DNA from 3 places in the Chryseobacterium tongliaonense genome. Region 3 is predicted to be linked to each of the others. Evidence: riboswitches for the same ligand, from Rfam matches in the RefSeq annotation. Region 3 holds a riboswitch; each other region holds the start of a gene.

What was found. A riboswitch is a leader RNA that binds a small molecule or an ion and turns the genes downstream of it on or off. The one in region 3 is predicted to bind cobalamin.
Region 1: it holds a riboswitch for cobalamin, as region 3 does, so the genes downstream of both, AB8P06_RS03160 (TonB-dependent receptor plug domain-containing protein) here and AB8P06_RS08415 (TonB-dependent receptor plug domain-containing protein) in region 3, are expected to answer to the same signal.
Region 2: it holds a riboswitch for cobalamin, as region 3 does, so the genes downstream of both, AB8P06_RS07935 (acyl-CoA thioesterase) here and AB8P06_RS08415 (TonB-dependent receptor plug domain-containing protein) in region 3, are expected to answer to the same signal.

Annotation. Positions count from the first base shown of each region.
Region 1 covers NZ_JBGFFD010000001.1:675,826-683,896, reverse strand. Annotated here, with positions in the region: gene AB8P06_RS03175 (T9SS type A sorting domain-containing protein) at 1-697, opposite strand, end outside; gene AB8P06_RS03170 (cell surface protein) at 739-1,941, opposite strand; gene AB8P06_RS03165 (YncE family protein) at 1,956-3,092, opposite strand; gene AB8P06_RS03160 (TonB-dependent receptor plug domain-containing protein) at 3,089-5,068, opposite strand; cobalamin riboswitch at 5,224-5,408, opposite strand; gene AB8P06_RS03155 (transporter) at 5,642-6,595, opposite strand; gene AB8P06_RS03150 (cytochrome-c peroxidase) at 6,608-7,660, opposite strand; gene AB8P06_RS03145 (MbnP family protein) at 7,653-8,071, opposite strand, start outside.
Region 2 covers NZ_JBGFFD010000003.1:99,038-107,108, reverse strand. Annotated here, with positions in the region: gene AB8P06_RS07950 (PspC domain-containing protein) at 256-1,974, opposite strand; gene AB8P06_RS07945 (PadR family transcriptional regulator) at 1,985-2,314, opposite strand; gene AB8P06_RS07940 (HD domain-containing protein) at 2,572-3,162, shown strand; gene AB8P06_RS07935 (acyl-CoA thioesterase) at 3,326-3,709, opposite strand; cobalamin riboswitch at 3,826-4,006, opposite strand; gene AB8P06_RS07930 (hypothetical protein) at 4,051-4,851, opposite strand; gene AB8P06_RS07925 (endonuclease MutS2) at 4,882-7,029, opposite strand; gene AB8P06_RS07920 (GNAT family N-acetyltransferase) at 7,165-7,674, shown strand; gene AB8P06_RS07915 (uracil-DNA glycosylase) at 7,733-8,071, shown strand, end outside.
Region 3 covers NZ_JBGFFD010000003.1:200,440-208,510, forward strand. Annotated here, with positions in the region: gene AB8P06_RS08385 (endonuclease) at 174-1,973, shown strand; gene AB8P06_RS08390 (NAD(P)-dependent alcohol dehydrogenase) at 2,048-3,073, opposite strand; gene AB8P06_RS08395 (CCC motif membrane protein) at 3,214-3,546, opposite strand; gene AB8P06_RS08400 (DUF2752 domain-containing protein) at 3,572-3,862, opposite strand; gene namA (NADPH dehydrogenase NamA) at 3,898-4,950, opposite strand; gene AB8P06_RS08410 (cytidine deaminase) at 5,052-5,534, shown strand; cobalamin riboswitch at 5,625-5,801, shown strand; gene AB8P06_RS08415 (TonB-dependent receptor plug domain-containing protein) at 5,836-7,662, shown strand; gene AB8P06_RS08420 (DUF5074 domain-containing protein) at 7,682-8,071, shown strand, end outside.

The sequences.
Region 1 (8,071 bases), on a different contig from region 3:
ATGATAAAGTTGCCGGTGTCAAAGTAGAAGAAAGCGGTACAGAATTCATTCCGGGGTTAAAATTCCATGCATCCCATGAACCGTTCTGTAAAACACGGCTGCTCACTCCCACTCCCGAATACCCGAAACCAGTATCTGCAGGATCTTTCACCCAGTAGGACCAGTACCCTGTATTCCATCCGGACTGCCAGTGATCATTGGTATCTGCTGCTGTATAATCGTCAAAATTATAAGCTGTCGTATTCACGATGCCATTTACCGGATACAGAGGAGAAGTGGTATTCCCGTTTTTGTAAAGCGTATTGGTTCCCTGACCGTTTAAATCATATCCTAAACCTCCGACGGCAGTTCCGAACTGGGTTCCCTGATATAATAACGTAAACAATCTGTGATCTGCTTTTGCAATAGCTTTCATCATATCTTCTCCGGTTGCGGTTCCGTTCCATTTGAATCCCCACACTAAAGCATCCGGATTCTTGTTGTCATTCCACTGCACTACAAAAGCAGCCTGGTTTGTTCCGGTACCTACCCAATACTGGATATCAGAAAAGTTAGTTACCGTTGCAGCATTTTTCAGCTGGTGTTTTTTTGCAGGCTTTTCCTTGATGTCATTCCGAGGTACTCCCTGCACTGTAACCTGTGCATTCGTAAAAAATGCAAACAGCAACAGTAGCGTTAAAAGGTAAATCTTTTTCATTGTAAATAATTTTTAAAGAAATTTATATTAAGGTTTTGTTTTTAATGAAGATGTAAATCATAAGCTCCGCCTACTTCTGTAGAGACTTCGCCCAGCCAGCCGGCTTCCTGGTTGATTCCGGTGTATACTTTCACAAAGTCAATACCCGGAAGCTTTACATAATTCCCATTATGATCAACCGCCCAGGAAATATCGATATCAGAAGCTTCATCATTGTTCGGGGCATTATCCGCATATCCGAAGTCATAGGATTTCCCTACCCAATAGGAACCGTTCCCGCTCTGATCATAAAAATTGTCTTTCATTTTTGTCCCCGTAAGAACATAAGAAGTCTCTGAAATCCATAGTGGGTAATAGCTCTGAGCATGGAATGCATTTTTAGTTTTAAAGCCGTTATTCCCCAGGTTATCCTGCCATTTGAGATATTCTACATCAGCCTGCCACGAATCGGCTCCGGGAACAGCCGGTTTATTTTCATCCGGTTTGAAATAGGTGATGCTGTAGTTCTTAACCGTTGTATTTTTAAAATATTCACTTCCGGCTATTTCGTACCATTCGTTATCATCCGGTTTTCCGTTTTTATTCTTATCATAGGCAACCATAATGATTCCCGGTTCGCAGGATCCGGAACGCGGGTCATTTGCATTATTTCCCCAGAATGCATTTCCGAGGATTTTAAAATCCTTTCCGCTCATATTCGGAACCGTGTGATCAAAACCGAAGACCACATAACCTCCGAAACCACCTAATGTGATCATCGTAGGGTTAGAACCTACCAAAGATTCTTTGGCTTTCTGAAGCATCTGGCTGAAGGTATTTCCTGCTGTATATTCAGGCGTTTCATTCATAAACTGCCCCACTGCAGGGCGAAAGTCAAATACATTGGAAATATATCTGCTGTAAGTTCCGGCTTCCTTCTTTACTACAATAGCGGATGTATAAGTTTTCACCGCTCCGTTATTTTCAATTTTTAAGGTAAGTGGATAGGTTTTAGCGTAAGGACTGATAAAATCCAGCTCAGCATTTTCAGAAATAATAGAATCGGCAATACTCCAGGTCAGTTTACCGGCTGCATTCGGAGCAATATTCAAAACTTTAAAGCGGTCAACGGTATAAGAACCTTTAAGGCCATCAAAAGGCAGATCTCCGCCGTTGATATCATCATCGTTTTTACAGGCTGTTATTCCTGTTAAAAGAAAAGCCAGTGCGGTAGTTTTCAGAATGTTTTTTATGTTTTTTTCCATGTCTGGGATCAATTTTATTTATACAAAAAGGTAAAGTGGGCCGGGATATTTCCGCCTTCGGTTTTCCATTTGAAATGGCCGTTTTTATCGAAACAATACACAAATCCGGTGGACACGTAGTTCCGGGCATCGGTGAGGTAAATGTCTTCAGTGATAGGGTTTACAGCTATCCCGTAAGGATTTTTTATGGCATCGGCATATTCCTGATCTACCATTTTATTTGAGATGACCTGTTCGGTTTTCACATCGATAATCCCGAAAGATTTGGTGTAAGAATGGGTGGTGTAGTTGAATTCGTTACCGTAATAATAGAGTTTGTCATTCACGATCGTCATTTCACTGACTGCAATATTAAAATTCTTTTTCACCGCTCCCGTAACGGCATCCACAAGATACAGGCTGGAAGGAACCGTATAATAATCTCCTCTTGAAGTTACATACAGGTCTCCGTAATGATCTTTTTTAATATGATGGAGGTTGATGGCAACATCGATCTTTTTGGTCTCTGTAAAAGTATTCAGGTCTACTACTGAAACCGTTCTGTCATAATTGGGAAATTTATATCCGCCTGAATTGGCTACAAACAATTTATTTCCTATAATTTCCATTTCTTCCGGCTGATACCCAACGGTAGCTTCCCGCTCTATGGATAGGGAAACGGTATCGATCTCCACGACTTTTCCGATCGGTGCGTTGGGATCTAAAACTACGGGCCCGGCATAGCTGCTGGCATATACTTTTCCGTCTTTGAAGGTAAGATACCTGCAGTTTTGTAACGGGATGGTTTTAATCCGTTTTGCTGTTTTGGCATCCATCACTTCTATTTTATTGGAGACATTTATCACGGCATACAGCTTACTTCCGTAAATCCGAATATCATTTCCCACATCACCCAGCTCCTTGACCACATTCGGGTTGATTTCCGCATAGATATTCCGGTGATAGGTTCCGGTGGTGTAATCGAAGAAATCCAGGGTACATTTATTGCTCCCCATATTTCCTTCATTCAAAAGGTAAAAGCCTTTGATTGCTGTATTTTCAGGCTGTGCAAGACCTTCTTCCTTTTCTTCACGGGTAATGTATTCGTCTGTTCTGCAGGAGTACAGAAAAATAAGGAGACAGGCGAAAAGACTGATATTTATTGTTTTCATAGGGTAAAGCTTACAATGAGTTTAAAGGTTCTGCCGGGCATGGGATAGTTCAGGACCACATCATAATATTGGTTGAAAATATTATTGACTTCAAGGCTGGCTTTAAATTCGTGGGAGTTCCATTTGATTTTTTTCTGAACCGATAAATCGTGGGTATACCAGGGCTGGATATAATTATACTGTATATTATTCTGCTGCCCGTCATACCGCTCCCCGACATACACAAAACTATAATTGAAGCTCCAGTCTTTATAATCTGCCATCATTGTGAAATTCCCGCTGTGCCATGGTGTATATGGAATCTGATCCCCGAAATAGGATTCACTCCTGTCTGAAAAATCCCTCGCACGCTGATAGGTATAGTTCAACTGTGGCCTCAGGATTACTTTTCCAAAATCTATCTGAGTCTGCACATGAACATCTGTTCCGAGGATTTCTACGCTTCCAAGGTTCAGCATCATCCAACGGAACAGGTTTCCGGTAGGTGCAGCAATGATTTTATTTTCCACCTTATTGAAATAGCCGTCTATTTTGGCATAAATCCCTTTAAAAATTGGGCTTTTAAATGTTTTTTCATAAGTAAATCCCAGGTTATACTGATTGGTAAATTCAGGTTTAAGTGCCACATTTCCGATTACGGTGTAATACAGGTCATTGAAAGTAGGCATTCGGAATATTCTTTTGTAAAAAGCCCTTATGGTAAGATCCCTGGAATCAAATGGCTGATAGGATAAAAATGCTGACGGGGTCCATTCTGTTTTATCAGGAGATTTTGAATTTTTTTCTACATTTTCATGAACAAAAGTTCCTAAAACACTTCCTAAAAATTTAAGACGGTTCCATTGATACGTGGTTGCAAAAGCGACAAGTGAAGTATATCGGGTAGGATAAGAGAAATTAGTAAGGTCTGCATCGAGATTATTGTACTGAAAATCTACGCTCACACTGACATCCCAATCGGAAGTAATGGAATACAGATTGGATGAAGAAACATAAGCTTCTCTCTGGATGTATGTATTCCGCGCAGGGTAAGCGGTTTCCGTAGAAAGAGTATCTGCATAGAACGTATAATCGTAGGCAAATTTAGCTTTAAGCTGGGTCTCGAATTTTGGGAAAAGCTTTTTCCGGATGCTTCCCTGAGCAAAATAAGAATTGTCCCTCAGCCGCTGCCCTCTTCCTCCAAAACGGTTATTGACAATCGCTGCGGGAATTCCACGGTCAGACAGGTATCCGTATCCTCTTACGGTCCAGCTTCCGTCTTTCATCTCACCGTGGATACTGGTTTCAAAGCGTTTTGAAGTAATATCGGAATCAAACCTTTTGGCAATGGTGTCATTGGCTATTTCACCATCAGGGTATTTCTTTTTATACCTGAATTTGTAAATACCGTCACTCTGCAAAAATTCAGAACTGAAACTCGCTGAGATTTTCTCAGAAATTTTCTGCTCTAAACGAAATGAAGGATTAAATAGATCAATTGAAGAGTTTTTAAATTTCAGTACCAGATTGGTTTTCCTGTTTCCTTTAAAACCGGGAACTTTAGGCTGTAAATAAATGGAACCTGAAGACCCGAAATCTTTAGCCGGCTGGAAAATCTCACTTTTCTGTCCGTTATATAAAGAGATTTCCTCAAGGTCATCAAGGGAATATCTTCCCAGATCCACCACTCCGTTTTGTGCATTTCCGATCTGGATTCCGTCATAAAAAACACCTACATGCTGACTTCCCATACTCCGGACATTCACGGTTTTCAAGCCTCCGATTCCGCCATAATCTTTGATCTGAATTCCCGCAAAATAACGCAAAGCATCTGCCACAGACTGGCTGTTGAGCCTTTCCAGCTGCTCACCTGATAAAACCTGAGCCGGAAGAATCTCTTTAAAATTCTTTTTCTGAATGCTCACAGGAATGATCATCTGTTCCCTGATTGTGTCTTTCGACTGGGAGCAAAAGAGTTGTGCTATTACCACAAACACTGTGATAAAAGTTTTATGGTATCGTAAAGTATAATTTGTCACCATTAGCTCATTGGAATAATGATAACGCTAATGGATATAAGAAAAACAATGATAAGGCACAGTTATAGCTGCACAGAATCATTATTGTCCTAAGCTTTATTCCACGAAAGCGTCAAACGTTATATCTTCTGGCAGGTCTTCTGACTTACTCCGTTTCTGAAATCCTTCCCATTAAAAAACAGTGGATATATTCTTCAAAAACTTTGGTGTGGAGCTTACAGCAGCGGGTCTGTTCCGGATTTTCACCGGATTCCCTTTTAAGCGCTTTTTATGGCTCACCAGATTGCGGCAAAGATAGAAAATTCCCGACATAAACAAATAGATCTGGCAACAAAATGATTTTCAGACGAATAAACGATGTATTTTGTAATAAAGCATGTAATTTATTAACGCAAAGTTTCATTTTTACAATTGAATATTCTTAGTTGAGCAAAGATTAATCAATTACAAGTTGTTGGGTTAAGCACATTGATAAGCTTACCATCTTCCAAATAAAACTTTGCGTTACATAAATTCAGATTTTTTTAAATATTAAATTCCAAAATTGATAAAAACAGAAAACCGGGATTTGGCTTCAATATCTCCACCGGCCAGTTGAGTATAGACAGGAAGCATTATTTCACTTCCCAGGCTCCATTTTTTATAAACTGCTTCAAAGCCCAGCTTTCCATAGAGCGCACTACCGGTTGTATTCGGTAAGGCTTCGTCAAACTGTTTATTCCGGTCATAAACTTCACCCTGCATTCCGGTTTTACCTGAAAAAATGATATTATCCGTTTTATACAGTTGGTAAAATCCGGTCGCAGCATAATTCCATTGATTTCCAAACCGGTAGTTTTTCTTATTTTCCGTTTTAAGAGTGTAATCCATATTGAAAAGCAGAGCTATTTTATTTTTCTGGTATTTATAATTTAAAACCATCTGATAATCCCAGCTTCCGGTTCCCAACTGGAAACTCGGGTTGAGTCCGGTGATTCCCTTTTCGTCAAATTTCCCTAACGGAACTTTGAGCCCGAAGCCACCATTTAGCTGATGAAACGAATCTTTGGAATTCAATAACTGGTAAATTCCCATCAGGTTTAAATCCCCGACCCCGCTGATTCTGATATCACCCTGCATTGTTTTTTTCTCATGAAAATGAAACGGCAGGCTTGTATAAACGCTCAGCTTCTTGGTTACCGGAATTTTCCCCCACAACTGAATGGTATTGAAGTACTGATCCTGTGTTAAATCTTTTACAAACAGGTTTTCTTTAGCTTTATAATGCTGGGCGAAATACTTGATCCCTATAAACTGAGGGTTCAGTAAAGACTCAAATCCGGACGAACCGTTTCCTGCGGCACAACCGCACGCATCACATTCGTCATTAAATAATAAAACGGGACTGAAATCATGATTCTGAATTTCAATGCTGTCTTTGATCATATTAGCTTTACCCATATTGAATAACAGCAAAGTGAATAATGTAAAAATTATATTTTTCATGTCTTTTATCATTTATTCCGAGAATTTTGGATTGGTAATAAAACTTTTATCCGATAGTGTTTTCAGGAAAGCAATGACAAACTGTTTTTCCTGGCTGTTCATCGGAATTCCCAGATGCCCGTTTTGTTTAAGCAAAGGATCGAGATTTGCATAATTCTCTACTTGATCCGAATAAAAATTAAGTACCGCATCCAAGCTGTAAAACCTGCCATCATGCATATATGGTGCTGTATATTCTACATTTCTCAGGCTCGGCACCCTGAATTTCATCCAGTCATTCTGATCAAGAGTCACTCTGTAGCGGCCGGCATCTTTAAACTGGGTATTGTAGTACATTCCTGTATTCCTGAAGCTTTCATCAGTGAATAATTCCCCGCTGTGACATGAAGCACACTTTTGCTGGAATAAAGCCATTCCCTGAGATTCCTGTGAAGTCAGGGCTTCTTTCCCCTGTTTGTAGCGGTCATACTTTGAATCTGCGGAGATCATGGTAATCATAAATTGTGATAAAGCCTTTAAAACTCTTTCACCTGTTATATTTTCGTCTCCGTAAGCCGCTTTGAAGAGCTTTTTATATTGAGCATCTGGGCTTAGCTTGGAAATGACTTCCGGCATCGAGCTATCCATTTCATTCACGTCTGTAATCGGAATAATCGGCTGCTCATTCAAATTATGAATCACACCGTCCCACATATACCGTTTTAAAAATGCCATATTCTGAATCGGTGGTGCATTTCTGATGCCTACTCTGTCATCCACACCATGGCTCACCGTATGCCCGTGATGGGTAAACGCATTTTCCTGAATATGGCAGAAACCGCATGAAATGGTATTGTTCCGTGAAAGTCTGCCTTCATAAAATAATTTCCGTCCCAGCTCCACACCATTCTTCGTTACCGGATTTCCAGACAAATCAGCACTCATTCCGGGAAAATAAAAAGGAAACTGAAGTAGGTACGCTTCATCTTTTTCCAAAGGCTCAATTACCTCATCCGAACATGATATGAAATTTAAAAGCACAGCAAAACTCCATATTAAGTTCAATAATATCCTGATCTTAGTCATTGTGAACATGGTCTACTTTAAACATTTTGGTAAGGTTATTCGTCACATTGACCAAGTGCGGGCTCGAGCCCATCATCATATCATTTGCTGCAGATAATGCAAGTGAAGTTTCTCCGCTTAAATATTGGTTTAAATCTGCCAGAATATGGATTGAAGGAGTGACAGTTCCCGTTACTCTTGCTGTTGTAGGCAGATCCAATGTAATTTCCCTGTACAGATCAGGCGTATTATTGGCTGAAACATTTCCCATATTTCCGGTGTGGTTCATGAATTCCGTGTCGGCTGAAGATGTTCCGTATTTTCCTTCGAGCTTTACAAAAACATAGCCGGCAGCCCATGACCACGACATCCCTTTGGCTTTTGCTTTGTTCCAGAATTCAGCCTGCCCGTTCTGCCCCAGCAAATAAGCAT
Region 2 (8,071 bases), 100 kb from region 3:
TATTGAAATATTATCGCTCTTAAAACAAACCGCTGATTAAATCTACGATTTTCATTACAATCTCTAATGCTATTTGTACCATGGTTGAGGTGTTTTTATTGATTTGGTTGTATTTTAATTACTCTACGAAGGTATGATAAATTTTTAATATAAAAAACTAAATATTATTGTTTTTTTAATCTGCTTGAGAGAAGAAGAGTGTGAATTTCAAACTGTTGCCATCCATTCACACCTTCTGCCACTCTCTGCAGTTTATTATTTAGTTTTTATGGAAATTTCATTCTTACCGTCATTCACTTTGATATCTACATCACCATTCATTTTTTTGATTTTTGATGTTGTTGAATCAATGATTTTCTCAGCTTTGTTCGCAGGAACCTTTTTTCCGTTGATGATCACACTGTCTTTATCATTGGAATTGTATTCGAAGGTAGAACCGTTTACAGAAATTTTATTCTTTTCAATTCTTATAGTTCCGTTTTCGTCATCATCATCTTGGTCATCATCATTAATTCCGTCTCCGTTTAAATCTCCGTTTAAATCAATTCCGTCTTTTTTTACAGGGATTACTATTGTGTTCTGAGGAACTACCAATTCATAATCGATACTGTAATCTCTGAAACGGTGCTCGTAAGGATATTTGATATAATTAGGAAGAATGATCTTATTATTGATGACATCTACAGGAACATTTACGTTAAGCGGAATGTTATACCCTTTTGCTTCTTTTTTAATAATCAGATAAGGTGTTTTTATATCAGCTTTTCTTGTTACGTCAACATGGATCCAATCTTTTTCGAAAACTGATACTTTGTCTGAATAAAGATCGTCTTCATAGCCTGTGAAATTCTGTGGGATAACGATTTGTTTAAGATCAACATAAACACTGTCTGATGCCGTATTGATAGAAATCTCTTCCGTATCTTCCTTATGGCCTTTTAAGAACATATCTTTTTTCGCCATGCTTACTCCGAAATAAATGGATACTGCGATCAAGCCAAGAACCAATGCTCCTAAAACCCAACCCGTATTTCTTAATTTGGTCTTTGGTGAAATCAATTTGATGCTTAATAAGGCGAACAACATGGCAGGAATCAAACTTCCCAGAACAATCATTGCCATGATGATGTATTTCATCCCTTCATTATCAAAATAGAAGTTCATTTCGCTGATCGGCGGGAAGTCATTATTTCCCATAAATCCGAAGATCACAAATACACCGATTAAGCAGGAAAAAGACATTAATCCGAATATTCCGCCTAAAACATATCTTACTATATTCCAGATTCCGCTCCCGGCATTGTTGATGTAAGGTTTGCTTTCGTTATACATTTCTCCGACTCTCTGTGTAGATTCGTTGGCAAACTGAACCAGTTTGTTGGATTCATTTTTCAGATTATCGAAGTTCATAGGCTTTCCCTTCATTTTCAAAAAATCTGCTGCGGTTTCTGCTTTAGGAAGTACGATCCAAAGAATGATGTAAAGCAGTGCAATTAATGAAGAAGAAATTGCTGCTGTAAATATTCCAAGGATGAAAACTCCCAGCCAGATTGCTCTCATTGCAGTAATATCCATTCCTACGTAGTGGGCAAGCCCAGCACAAACACCGGCTATTTTTTGTCTTTCAGGGTCACGGAACAACTGTTTTTTATCAGTATATTCAGTTCCTGAAGTAAATGTTTTTTTAGAATTTTTTTCAGAATAGTAAGCTTCTTCCTGTTCTTCAATTTTTTCAGGGCTTCCGATCTGAGCAATTACTCTTTCTACATCAGAGTCGTTTACTACTTCACGTTTTCCTAAAGAATCTCTGAAAATTTCAACCATTCTTATTTCTATGTCATGCATTACCTCGTCAGCTTCCGAAGCATCTAAAGAGCTTCTCAGTGCATTAAGATAATCGCTGAGCTTTATGTATGCGTGTTCTTCTATCGTAAAAGAAAAACCTGCGAGTCCTATTGAGAGTGTCTTGTTCATAGCTTTGTTTTTAATTTTGTTGAGTGATTTGATTTACAGAATCTGTCAGTTCTTTCCAGGTATTTAGAAGTTCGTCCAAAAATAACTTGCCTTTTTCTGTTATTTGGTAATATTTTCTGGGTGGTCCTCCTGTAGATTCTTCCCATCTGTAAGAAAGGAACTCGCCGTTTTTTAATCTTGTTAAAAGAGGGTAGAGTGTGCCTTCCACAACGTCCAGTTTTCCTTTTTTCAGTTCATCTATAAGGTCGGAAACATACATTTCGCGATGATTGATGAGACTTAAAATACAGAATTCCAGAATTCCTTTTCGCATTTGCGCTTTGGTATTTTCAGTATTCATCTCAATTAAGTTTTTTAATTAGTTATATTTTTAGAATTGTGCCCCTAGCTAGATGAGCGTATTCTAATTTTACATTACAAAGATATGTAAATAAAATGGTAATATGCAATACAAAGTAGTGAAATTTTTATATAAGTATGTTTAAATAATTGATAATCAGGTTAATAAATTTTAATCGAATTTTGGAGTTTATAAAATTAATCTAAAATAAAAGCCGAAAAATTTACAATTCGGATCACTATTCCTATTTTTGTAAGATGAAAATTCAAAAGGAAATCGATTTTATTTTAGCAGTTGATGCTTTAAAAAATGTACAGAGAAGAAATTATAATGCAGATGATTCACGACGGGAGAATACTGCCGAACATTCCTGGCAGATTGTTATTCTGGCCCAAATCCTTTATCCTTACGCTAAAAACAGGGCAGATATTGATTTATTAAGAGTAATAAGGATGCTTTCTATTCATGATCTTGTAGAAATAGAAGCAGGCGATACCTTTCTGTTTGATGAAAAAGCCATGATCGGGAAGTTTGAAAGGGAAAAAATTTCAGCTCAGAATATTTTCGGGATATTGGATGAGCCTTTAAGCACAGAGTTTTTTAATCTCTGGCTGGAATTTGAGGAAGAAAAAACACCCGATGCTATTTTCGCGTGTGCCATAGACCGGATTATGCCCTTTATTTTAAATTCCCACACTTCAGGAAAAAGTTGGACTGAGGCCGGAGTTACAGAAAAACAGATCAGGAATATGCTGGAAAATGCGATCACAAGAGCTTCGGATGAAATGGGTGAAGCTTTTCAGCTGTTATTAGACAGAAGTCTGGAAACAGAGAAGGTTTTGAGATGATTTATTTATCGCAGGGATAAACTAAGATTTTTGAACCGGTGATTCTTGAAGTCGGACAAAGGCGCTTCGAGGTAATACTATTGAGATAATATCCCAGATTATTGTGAGGACTAAAAGATAAAATAGGTTTCGGGCGGCCACAGGCCGCCCGAAACTTCACAATTTATAGTATCTGAATTGGTTTCTTGAATTCATCAATCGCCACAAAAGTAAAATCACCTACAATAGCACGCTCTCTTTCATAAGAATACATCTGCTCGGTATAAATTTCAACATTTACCTTCATACTTGTAGTTCCCACATGAGCTACCTTTCCGATTAATTCTATAATAGTCCCGGCCGGAATAGGTTTTTTAAAATCGATTTTGTCACTGCTCACAGTTACCACTCTTTTTCTTGCAAAACGGGTTGCGGTAATAAAAGCTACTTCATCCATTAATTGCATTGCTGTACCTCCGAAAAGAGTATCGTAGTGATTGGTAGTGTTCGGGAAAACCGCTTTGAAAATCCGGGTTTCAGATGCTTGGATTTTTTCTTCTGTAGTCATATTTCATTATTAAATTAATACGAAATGAAATATATTGGAACAAACGGAAGATGACAGGAACATTCGAGATTCCTGAAACAATCCATCAGATCAATAAACTTCAAATCGCGAAAGTTTCTTGTTTATAGAAACAGGCAGGTCTCCTGACTTGTAACTTCCTTATTCCCTTCCCATACTTCGGTACAGTGGATTTTTAATAAAGAATTTTCGTTACTTACAGTTGCGCGACAGTTCGTGATTTTCACACGATTCCCTTTTAATCTGTACTTAAACAGAACCAGTTCCTGTGATGAATAAGTATTAAAAACTTTTTCGGTGACAAAAATAAGGAATTTGACGGATTATTCCGGATTTTTATAAATAATCTGGCTGATTACCCTTCCTTCCTTTATTGTCCAGAATGTTGTATATCTGTTTTCACCGCTACCATTAATCATATATAGAAAGATATGATCATCATCAATGGAAGTAACTCCGATATTATTGAAGTCCATGGTCGGCTGAAACATATTTTTTATCGCTTCTCTTACAAAAACAGAGCCTCTTCCCGGTTGCTGTACTCTGATGGATTTGATTTCCGTCATTCCTTCAGGAAGCTCATTTCCGATTCCCCAGGGCTTTATTTTATCTATCGTAAGGATTTTTCCGTTGGCATCCTTTTCCTGTTTGCGGTAGCTTGCATTGGAAGGATAAATATCGATGATCACTTTACTTCTTTGTGCGGCCGGAATTTTCGGATTGTTATTATCTGTGAAAATCAGTGATCGTCCGTTCTTAGATTTGGAAGGAGTGTATTGAGGAAGCTGATCAATAAAAGCAATACGCTCTTTGTTGACCATTCCTTCTTTATTAAGACTGTCATATCTTACAAACGGTTTTTCCACTTCAGATTTTTCAGGATATTTTATCCAGATCCACTCGGTTTCTCCCGGAGCCGGTTTTACATAAACAAAAACATCTCCTCTGCGCATGCGGATTTTGTCTACAATTTTTCTGTAGTTATCCTTGGGAACACGCACCATTGCATAGCCTTCTTCCGCCTTTACAACTCCAAAAGGAACTTTATTCTGCCCTTTTACAAATGCTAAAGAAAACACACTGAAAACGGATAGGTAAAATGCTTTGCTTAAAGAAATCATCATGAAAATTTTTTAACAGCTCAAATATATAAATTAAATTCTTTCCAGCTCTTCAGCATCAATAGTTGTTTTAAAAGTTCCGTAATTCACAATGACCTTGTTTCGTGAAATTTTCTCGATCGTTCCTACACTGGTGCTTCCGGTAATGCGAACCCTTTGTCCTATTTTCATCCAGACAGCACGGTCACTTTTACGTTTTTCCTCTATCTTTTCGTTGGTTTCCGTAATTTTTTCAATGACTTCCTCTTTTTTCAGCTGCTGGGTTATTTTTCTTTTGACAACCTGGAGGCGCTTGGTTTCATCTTTATCAGCCCCGATTTTCCTGAATTTCTCCTGTTCCAGAATTTTCACAAAATCCTTTACAACATCCTTCCTTGATTTTCCCTTTACATAGCTGTCGATAAAAGTTTCGATTTTATTTCCAAACTGAAGTTTACGGTGCTCTTCCTCATAAAGCTTTTGAAAATTAAAAAGTTTCTGCTGAAGCTGGTCATTCAGTTTTTGCAGATTATCACGTTTATCTTCCACAGATTCTTTTCTTTCTGCAAGATCGGATTTCAGTTTTTCAACCTCAAATTTTTCCTGTTGAAGCTTGACAATCGTTTTATCAAGATTTACAATGTCATGTTCTACTTTTTTCTTGGCAGAATGAATAATAAACCTCGGGATTTTATTCTTTTCAGCAACCTCAAATGTAAATGAGCTTCCGGCCTGTCCGACTTCCAGTTTATACATCGGCTCCAGGGTTTCTTCATTAAACAGCATGGCCGCATTTTCTGCATTCGGAAGCTGCTCCACAACCAGTTTTATATTGGTGTAATGCGTTGTAATGATTGCAAAACTCTTCTTATCGTAGAAAAACTCAAGGAAACTTTCTGCCAATGCTCCACCTAATTCAGGATCGGAACCTGTCCCGAACTCATCAATCAGCAAAAGCGTATTGGCATCAGATTCACGGATGATTCCCGACATTTTTTTCAGCCTTGACGAATACGTCGAAAGATGGTTTTCAATAGACTGGTTATCCCCGATATCCGTCATGATCTTGTCAAAGAAAAACATTTCGGACTTTGGATGCACCGGCACCAGAATGCCACTCTGAATCATCAGCTGTAATAATCCTACCGTTTTCAGGGTAATGGATTTTCCGCCCGCATTCGGTCCGGAAATACAGATGATTCTGTTGTGTTCCGTTAAAGAAAGGGTTTGTGGGAAAATCGTTTTGTTTTCCGCTTTATTTCTCAACCACAATAGCGGATGGAATGCATCTCTTAATCGCAGTGTTTTATGACGGTTGATCTTGGGAAGAACTCCATTGATCATTTCTGAAAACTTAGCTTTGGCTCTCGTTAAATCAAGATCAAAAATGTAAATCTGGTATCTCCAGAGCTGAGGTTGGAATTCTGCCAGTTCAGCAGTCAGTTTTCTCAGGATCTTATCAATCTCCTTTTTCTCTTCCTCTTCATTTTCCCGAAGCTTGAAATAATGCTTTACAACACTGTCCGGCTGGATGTAGGTAATAGAACCGGTTTTTGAAAGTCCCAGCACTCTTCCCGGAACTCTTTTTTTGAATCCGGATTTTACCGCTAAAACCCTTTGATCTTCAATAATACTTTCGCGGATGTCATCCAGAAAATCACTTTGACCGTAGTTGAATAAGGCCCGGTTGAAATTTTCCTGAATCGCTTTTTTTGCAATCTGGATCTCAGATCTTAAAGTTTTAAGAACCGGGGAAGCTTCACTTTTTACCTCACCAAAACGGTTAAAAACCTTATCAACTTTATCAATAATCTCTTTTTTGAATTCCAGTACGGAAACGTCTTCCATTAAATTAGGGAAAGTTTCCGGCATCGTAGGGAAGAACTTCTGAAGTTTTCCTATCTGTTCCGTAAGCGTTTTTATTTTGATGAAAGCATTGTTTTCAAGACGGTAATTCTCAATCAGCATCAGCTTAAGCTCAGACTCAATATCTTCATACTCATCAAACGGAATAGCATTTGAACTTTCAAAACTCGATAAATATTCCGAAGTTTTTTTCAATGAAAGTTCTGCTTCGTCAATTTCCATCGGACGAAGTTGAAGGATTTTTTCTCTTGTTTTCGGAGAATACGCAAAAGGAGAAATTTCCGCGAGCAATTGCGGAAACTCTAATTCGTTTAAATCTTCTTTATTTATATACACACTGCAAATTTAGTGAGAAAAAGTGAATATGATCATGTGATAATTTGGAAATGAGTTAATTTGAGAATAGGATGATTTGAAAATAAAGAATATGAATAATTTTTTGAATGACTCAGCTTTTACTAAATTTGGAATATGAAACTGGAAACCGAACGATTAATTTTAAAAGATATTGATGAATCCAATGTCGAAGATATTTTACGTATCAGAAGCAACGAGATCATTAATAAGTTTGTACATAGAAATTCGCCAAAAACGAATTATGACGCGCTGCAATTTATCTTAACGATTAAAGAGAGAACCAAAAATAATCAATCCGTATATTTAGGAATTACGAATAAGGATCAGCCTGATCTCATCGGAACTATTTGTCTCTGGAACTTCTCTGAAGACCGGAAAACAGCAGAAGTAGGCTATGAATTATTACCTGACTATCACAGAAAAGGAATTATGTCTGAAGCTTTAGGCGCTGTTTTAGATTACGGGTTTAATGAATTGCATTTAGAGGAAATTTTAGCTTTTACCCATAAGTTGAATGATAACTCAAAAGGACTGCTTTTAAAACATCATTTTATTTGGGAAGCAGATAAAAAAGATGAAGATTTTCCGGATAATCTCGTTTTCAGATTAAAAAAGAACAAGTAATTGTTTTAACATTACCGCATTCTCAAATTAACTCATTTCCAAATTATCACATTTTCACATGACCTGGACAGAAATTTTAGCCCCGATAAAAAACACAGAATACTTTACCCATCTTTGGGAAAAAGTAAAACAGGAATATGCTACAACCAAAGTTTTTCCACCTAAAAACCAAATTTTCAGGGCTCTTGAACTGACACCTTTTGACGATGTTGAGGTAGTGATCATCGGGCAGGATCCTTATCATAATGATTATCAGGCTAATGGATTGTGTTTCTCTGTTTCCGAACAGGTTACCGCTCCGCCTTCGCTTAAAAATATCTTTATTGAATTAAAAAATGACCTTGGAATCGAGAGAACTTCAAAAGAGCTGGATGACTGGGGAAAACAGGGTGTTTTA
Region 3 (8,071 bases):
TTGACTTTATTTTTTCAAAAAAATAACAATAGAATTTAATATGGCTCTAAGGAATTTTTCATTAATAAAAATAGTCATATTAATCAAAATTCAATGCAAAACCTATTAAAATTAACAATAAAGTCATTTCTTATTCATAAAAATGTAGTATTCTTACGGGAAAATTATATTATATGAAAAAAATTATCTTATTTCTTGTATGGGCCGGCCTTGCCCACGCACAGGCGCCTGCAGGGTATTATTCATCTGCTAACGGCTTAACGGGAGCGTCCTTAAAAACCGAGTTAAGTTCAATTATTACCAACGGGCATCAGGACAAAGGCTACAGTGGGCTTTGGACAGGATATAAAACCACAGACATTGATAAAACGTATGAAAATGACGGGTCTATTATGGATATTTATTCTGAAAAACCTGGTGGAACCGATCCTTATAAATATACTCCGGGAACCAATCAGTGCGGAACTTATTCTGTGGAAGGAAACTGCTACAACCGTGAACATATTGTTCCTCAGAGTTTATTCAGTGAGGCTTCTCCAATGGTTTCCGACATTCATTTTATCAGGGCTACCGATGGAAAAGTAAACGGGATGAGATCTAATTATCCGTTCGGAAAGGTAGGAACGGCTACTTTCACTTCCCAGAACGGTTCCAAATTAGGAAATTCCATATCTTCAGGATATTCGGGGACTGTTTTCGAGCCTATCGATGAATTTAAAGGAGATGTTGCCCGTATGATCTTTTATTTTGTAACTCGTTATCAAAGTAAACTGTCTACTTTCACTTCCGGGAATATGTTGGGAAGCTCTACTTTCCCGGGATTACAGACCTGGGAACTGAACGTACTACTGGCATGGCATAACCAGGATCCGGTTTCCCAGACAGAAATCCTGAGAAATAATGCATCTTATACTTTCCAGGGAAACAGAAACCCATTTATCGATAACCCGAATTATGTGGATCTGATCTGGGGATCCCAACAACCTTCCAATGATACTCAGGCTCCGACAACTGTCACCGGTCTTACCGTTTCAGGAAAAACATCGAGCAGCGTTTCTCTTTCATGGAATGCATCAACAGATAACATAGGTGTTTCTTCATATGCTGTTTATATGAACGGAAGCCTGAAAACTACCGTAAGTTCTACTTCAACAACCGTTACAGGATTAAGCTCTTCTACCTCTTATACTTTCTACGTGGTAGCAAAAGATGCTGCAGGAAATTCTTCACCCAACAGCTCTACGGTCTCCGCAACGACAGATTCAGGAACAACAACTCCACCAACCAACTGTGTAAACGAAACTTTTGAAACCATTCCGACAGGAACTTCATCAAGTTATTCTACAAGAACATGGACTAACGGCGGAATTACATGGACTGCAACTGATGCAAGAACCGATCAGACTATTTCGAATAAAGCAATCACAGTAAGAGACGGGTCTTTAAAATCAAGCAGTTCTGCCAATGGTATCGGATCTTTAACGGTAACTACCCAATTAAAATTCACCGGAAGCAACGGATCTTTTAATGTTCTGGTAAACGGTACGCAGGTAGGAACCATTCCTTACAGCACTACAGCTACAACAACAACTATTAACAATATTAATGTTTCAGGAAATGTAGTGGTAACTTTGGATAATACTTCTACAAGCAACAGAGTGGCAATTGATAATTTAAGCTGGGCTTGTTATTCGGGAACGGCAAAACAAAGCAATGCTTTTTCTTCTGAATTAAAAGCTGAAACTGAAACTTTACAGGTGTATCCGAATCCTATTTCCAACCAGGAGATTTTTGTAAAAGGAGATGTAAAAAACATTCAGAAAGCTGAAATTTATAACCTTCAGGGGAAAGTGATGCAGACAATTGATCAGCCTTTTAAAAACAGCAGAAATTCAATCAGAATTAAAAGTTTAGAGCAGGGAGTTTATCTTCTGAAGCTGGATCATTCTACTTTGAAATTTATTGTTAAGTAAGTAAAGAAATTTAAACATAAAAAATCCTCCTCTTAAATTAAAAGAGGAGGATTTTATTTTATCAGGATCCGGCATCAGGGAATCAGTACTGCTCTGCCTTTGATTTTTCCTTCCCGCAATTTATCATAAACTTCATTGGCTTCATCCAGCTTGTATTTTTCAATTTCAATATGGATCTTCTTTTGTCTTGCCAGGCCTACCACCTCCATTAATTCTGTTCTTGAACCCCAATAAGGATTAGTCATGCTTACTCCGAAAGGAAGCCCGGCCATATTATACTGGTAATGCCCACCGCCTAAGCCTACGATGGTAAGGTCACCATCCAGGCTTACTATCTTAGTCCCTAATTCTATCGTGGAGGTAGCACCTACAAAATCTAAAACCACTTTTGCTTTTTTAATTCCTGTAATTTTCTGAATCTGTTCTGCGGCATCAGCATCTTTTGAGTTTACAACGTAAGAGGCACCCAATTCTTTGGCAAACGCCAGTTTATCATCGGTTACGTCACAGGCAATAATTTCTGCCCCACTAATTTCTTTTAAAATCTGTAAAGCCACGTGTCCAAGTCCACCGACACCAATTACAACAACATATTCATCTGCCATTAATTTATGCAGTGACCGCTTTATTGCAGAATAAGGAGTAAGTGCCGCATCGGTAAGCGGAGCTGCAATTACAGGATCCAGATCATAAATAGGGACCAACAGACGAGAAGATGGAACAAGCATATATTCCGCCATACCGCCGTTTAGTCCTAATCCGCCACCATAAGCCATTTCAGACTGATGGTCACAGTAATTTTCTTTAGATTGCTGACAGGGTTTGCAATGCCCGCATCCCCATGGTCCGTAAACTAAAACAGCATCTCCTTTTTTATAGCCTTTCACACCGGAACCTATTTCTTCTATCCAACCTGCATTTTCATGTCCCAGCGTAAAAACAGAACCTGAAACTGTTCCTTCATCAATAATATGAAGATCTGAGTGGCAAACTCCTGCTCCTCCGATCTTCAATAAAACTTCTTCTCCTGATGGTTTTGGTACTTCCATATCATTCACAACACGAACATCTTTGTGCCCGAAAAAACGTACTGCTTTCATAAGATGAATATTTTTAAGTTATATTCTTCAATTTACGAACAATATCCTGTTTTTACTCTGTAAATTATGTTAAATAAGTTTGACCTTTCACAAAAAAAGACCGCAATATGCGGTCTTTCTGTTTTTTATAGTACGTTGAATTACTGTCCCATAATTTCTCTCATCCTTTCCTGGATCATCTGAGGATCTGACATCCCTTCCCAACCGAACATTGCAATCATTACGATATTAGCCAAAAGGTTTAATGAGCTCAGAATAATACCGATGATACACAATATTCTACCGGTACTTAAATTGCTGTAATCTGAATAAAGATCAGGATTTTGCTGATATAAGGCATTATCTTTTTTGTAAAGGGATAATCCTATAATCCCTGTAATAATTCCTACGATCCCGTAACAGCAACATCCGATAATCGATACGATTCCCAAAACAAGCACAGCTGTAGCATTGGGCAATTTTTGTTGATTCATAGTTTATGATTTTAATGTTTATTAATTATATATAGATAAAAAAATGTTTGTAAAAGTAAGCAATTACCATTATAACCGAATTAATAACGGCTAAAAAAATAATTACATTTCCATAATTTCTTTTTCTGTCAATAAAGTTGAGTCCTACCGTAAATAAAAAAAGCAATAAGGTATACACTGCAGGAAACATGTGGAACGCTTCGGAAAACCTTCCTTCAAATACCATTACAATCGCTCTTTGAGCACCACAGCCAAAGCATTCTATTCCTAAGAATTTTTTGCTTGGGCACGGCAACATAAAGTCTTCGATCTTCATTTCTTTTATTTTTTATTTAAATCAGGCTGATAAAATTAAGAAGAAATTTTCGCTCTTAAATACTGATGTGGAAAAAAACAGTCTTCTTTCATTTCAAATGAGCCCTGTACCGCAATATACGGGTTTCTTAAAATCTCTCTGGCTATAAATATCAGATCGGCATCACCTTTTTGCAGAATTTCTTCAGCCTGTCCAATTTTTGTAATCAATCCTACTGCTCCGGTTTTTACATCTGCTCCATTCCTTACTTCTGAAGAAAAAGGAACCTGATAACCGTCAAAAACAGGGATTTTTGCTCCATGTATATTTCCGCCACTGGAAACATCCACCAAATCAACCGCATGTTTTTTCAGCTCTTTTGCCAATGCTACACTATCTTCAATACTCCAGCCGTTTTCTGCATATTCCGTTCCTGAGATCCTTACGAATAAGGCTACATTTTCATTAAGCTCTTCATTCACCGCATCCACAATTTCCAGTAAAAACCTGATTCTGTTTTCAAAGCTTCCGCCGTATTCATCAGTCCTGATGTTGGATAAAGGTGATAAAAACTGATGAACCAGGTAACCATGCGCTCCATGAATTTCAATCACATCAAAACCTGCTTTAACCGCCCGTTTTGCTGCTTCTTTAAAGTTTTGTACCTGATTTTTAATTTCTTCAACAGTCAGCACATGAGGAATCCTTTCTGTAGGGTGATAAGGAATCGGGCTTGGCGCTACTGTCTCCCATCCTTCTTCAACCGGAATCTGGATATTATTCCATGTAGAACCTTTCCTTCCGGCATGAGCCAGTTGGATCCCTATTTTACTTTCTGAATTTGAATGGATAAATTCAACAATTCCCTGAAGTTTATCTGCCTGCTCATCATTCCATATTCCCATACAGTGATTGGTAATTCTTCCGCGGGGCTCCACGCCTGTTGCTTCCACCATAATTAAACCGGTTCCGCCCTGTGATCTGCTTCCGTAATGCACAAAATGGAAATCATTTGCTATTCCGTTTTCACATGAATACATGCACATCGGGGACATTACCCATCTGTTTTTCAGTTCAACATTTCTGAATTTTATTGAAGTATATAACATTTCCGAATTGAATTTTGAAATTAAAATTATGAAGGATAAATAGAGTTGTCCACGTTATTAAAAAGAACTAATTTTATCCCCCTTTTTTAGTTTCACAATATATGAAAAAAGACATACAGATCGATTACGAATATTTTAAAAATAGCAGTGAATTAAGCGATATTGAGAAAAAACTTCTCGACAGGGCCAAACAAGCCAGGGAAAATGCATACGCTCCTTATTCCCAATTTTTGGTGGGCTGCTCTGTTCTTTTGGAAAACGGAGAAATATTTTCCGGAAACAATCAGGAGAATGCTGCTTTCCCATCAGGACTTTGTGCTGAGAGAACAACTTTATTCTGGGTGGCTGCTAATTTTCCGGATCAGAAAATCAAAAAGATCTTCGTAGTGGGAGGCCCAAGAGAATTTCATAAAAAAAATCCGCCAATCCCGCCTTGTGGAGCCTGCAGACAAAGCTTAATGGAATATGAGACCAAGCAAAATGAAAATATTGATCTTTATTTTTCAAGCATGAATGATGAAGTAGTCAAAGTACACGCCATTAAAGATCTGCTTCCGTTTTATTTTGACGCTACTTTTCTGTAATCATCGATAAGGATGAAGAGCAAGTTTGATTTTTGCTTTTCAGCTTTTTTGCCATTTTACAAATAAAATTGTCTATTCTTTTTAAAAACTTATATTTGCAAAAATTTTGGTTTTCAATCTATTGAAATGAAAAGGGAATTGGGTGTGACTCCCAAACTGTCCCCGCAACTGTAGATCACAATAAAAACTTCCATAATAAACCACTGTGAAAACGGGAAGGTATGGAAAAGTGAAAGTCAGGAGACCTGCCAGAATTAAAATTTAAAAAATATATTGCTTTCGGAGGAAAAGTAAAATAGTAATGAAAAGATCTTTAGTACTTTTTTTATCGTCATACAGTTATTTTCTTTGTTTCGGACAGGAGAAGACCATTGATACGGTCTATATTTTTGACAACCAGATGAACAAGGTTAAACTTTTTCATAAGGTTACAACCATCACTCCTCAGGATGTTGAGAAAAACTCTACCAACCTTTCAGAGCTTTTACGTTTCCAAACCAGCGTTTATATTAAGGAAAACGGGCGTGGAGCCGTATCTTCCCCTTCTTTCAGAGGAACGACGGCACAACAGACCGCTTTTGTCTGGAACGGGATCAATATTAATTCAAACTTTCTTGGTCAAGGCGATGTTAATAATATCCCGTTGTTCGGTTATGACCAGCTTGATATAAAAGCAGGTGGCGGAAGTGTTATTTACGGAAGCGGAGCAATTGGGGGAAGCATTCATTTAAACAATAATCTGGATTTTAACAGCGGGTTTCATGCTTCTTTATTTTCAGAGGCTGCGTCATTTAATACTTATAATAATTTTGCAAGAGCTTCATACAGCAATGATAAGCTGAGCTTTAAATTTTCGGGGAATCATGCAATCAGTGAAAATGATTATGAGGTAAAGGAATCACAGAATTATATCAACCGTAACGGAAAGTATTCAAATACGAATTTCAATTTTGCAGCTGCTTATAAAATTGCCCCACATCAGCAAATTTCATGGATTTCAGAGTTTTTTAACGGAAATCAACATTACCCTGTTTTTTTCGACAGCCAGACAAGAACAAAATATGAAACCCAGAATATACGCAGTCTGATTTCCTGGGACTGGAATAACTCAAAATTCAGGAATTCATTTAAAGCTGCCTATACGGAAGAAAACTTTCAGTATTACGGAAATATCAATGAACCCAAAACGAGCGGCGGGACAGGAAAAAATTATATTTTAAAAAATGACTTCAATTATTTTTTAAGTCCAAAATGGAATATCAACCTCATCACTGAATTTCAGGTGAATAAAGGAGAAGGCTATCAGTCAGGAATTGGAGATGTAAGCAGAAATGTGGGCTCTGTTTCCGGATTGGTACGTTATTTTGCTACGAAAGATTTACGTTTTGAAGGTGGTGTAAAAAAAGATTTTGTTGAGGATATCAGTTCGCCCCTGTTATTTTCTTTTTCAGGAGCATGGAATGCTTTAAAATGGTATACGGTTGATCTGAATGTATCAAGAAATTTCCGTTTCCCATCTTTTAATGACCTGTACTGGCAATCGGGAGGAAATGTTAATTTAAGACCGGAAACTTCTTATCAGTTTGAACTGAGAAGTCAGTTTAAAGTTGCTGACATCAAACTTTCGGTAACTCCGTATTACATGAAAATCCGTGATATGATCACCTGGCTACCTTCTTCTTCAGGATATTACCAGGCAACCAATACCTATGAAGTGGAATCTTATGGATTGGAATCCCAGATAGAATATTATAAAAAGTTTGGGAAGCATAGTTTAAAGGCCAATGTAGGGTATTCTTATACCCGATCTACCAATCTTGAACTCCAAAAACAGCTGATGTATGTCCCTTATCACAAATTCTTTGGAAATATCGATTATCAGTATGATTTTATGAGATTATACGTGCAGGGAATGTTTAACGGACTTACCTATACCGATACCAATGAAAAAAGAAGCGATGCCCTGGATCCGTATTTTGTAATGAATGCCGGATTGTCTGCAACAATTCTTAAGAATTATACTGTAGGAATCAAGGTCAATAATATTTTTGACCAGGTTTATAAGACAGTGGCTTATTATCCAATGCCCAAAAGAAATTACAGTATCAATCTGAATATCAATTTTTAAAATAAATATAGTAATGAAAATGAGAAAAATTTTATCTCTTGTATTTGCTTCGGCTTTACTTTTTAATGTCGCCTGTAGTGACGACAATAACGACTACGTTATAGATTCGAAAGGAACCTATGAAAACGGAATATTTATCGTAAATGAAGGTGGATTTTCAACACCTACGTCAGAGGTTTCTTTTATCAGTAATGATTTGGGAACTCTTGACAATAAAATCTACGCCAGAAATAACAGCAATGAAATATTGGGTAATGTCTTACAAACCATAGGTTTTAACGGAGACAACGCTTATCTTGTTTCCAATGTTCCGAATAAAATTGACATTGTCAACCGTTATTCTTTTAAGAAACAAGCTACGGTAACAGCTAATCTTAGTAATCCGAGATACATTGCTTTTTCCGGGAAC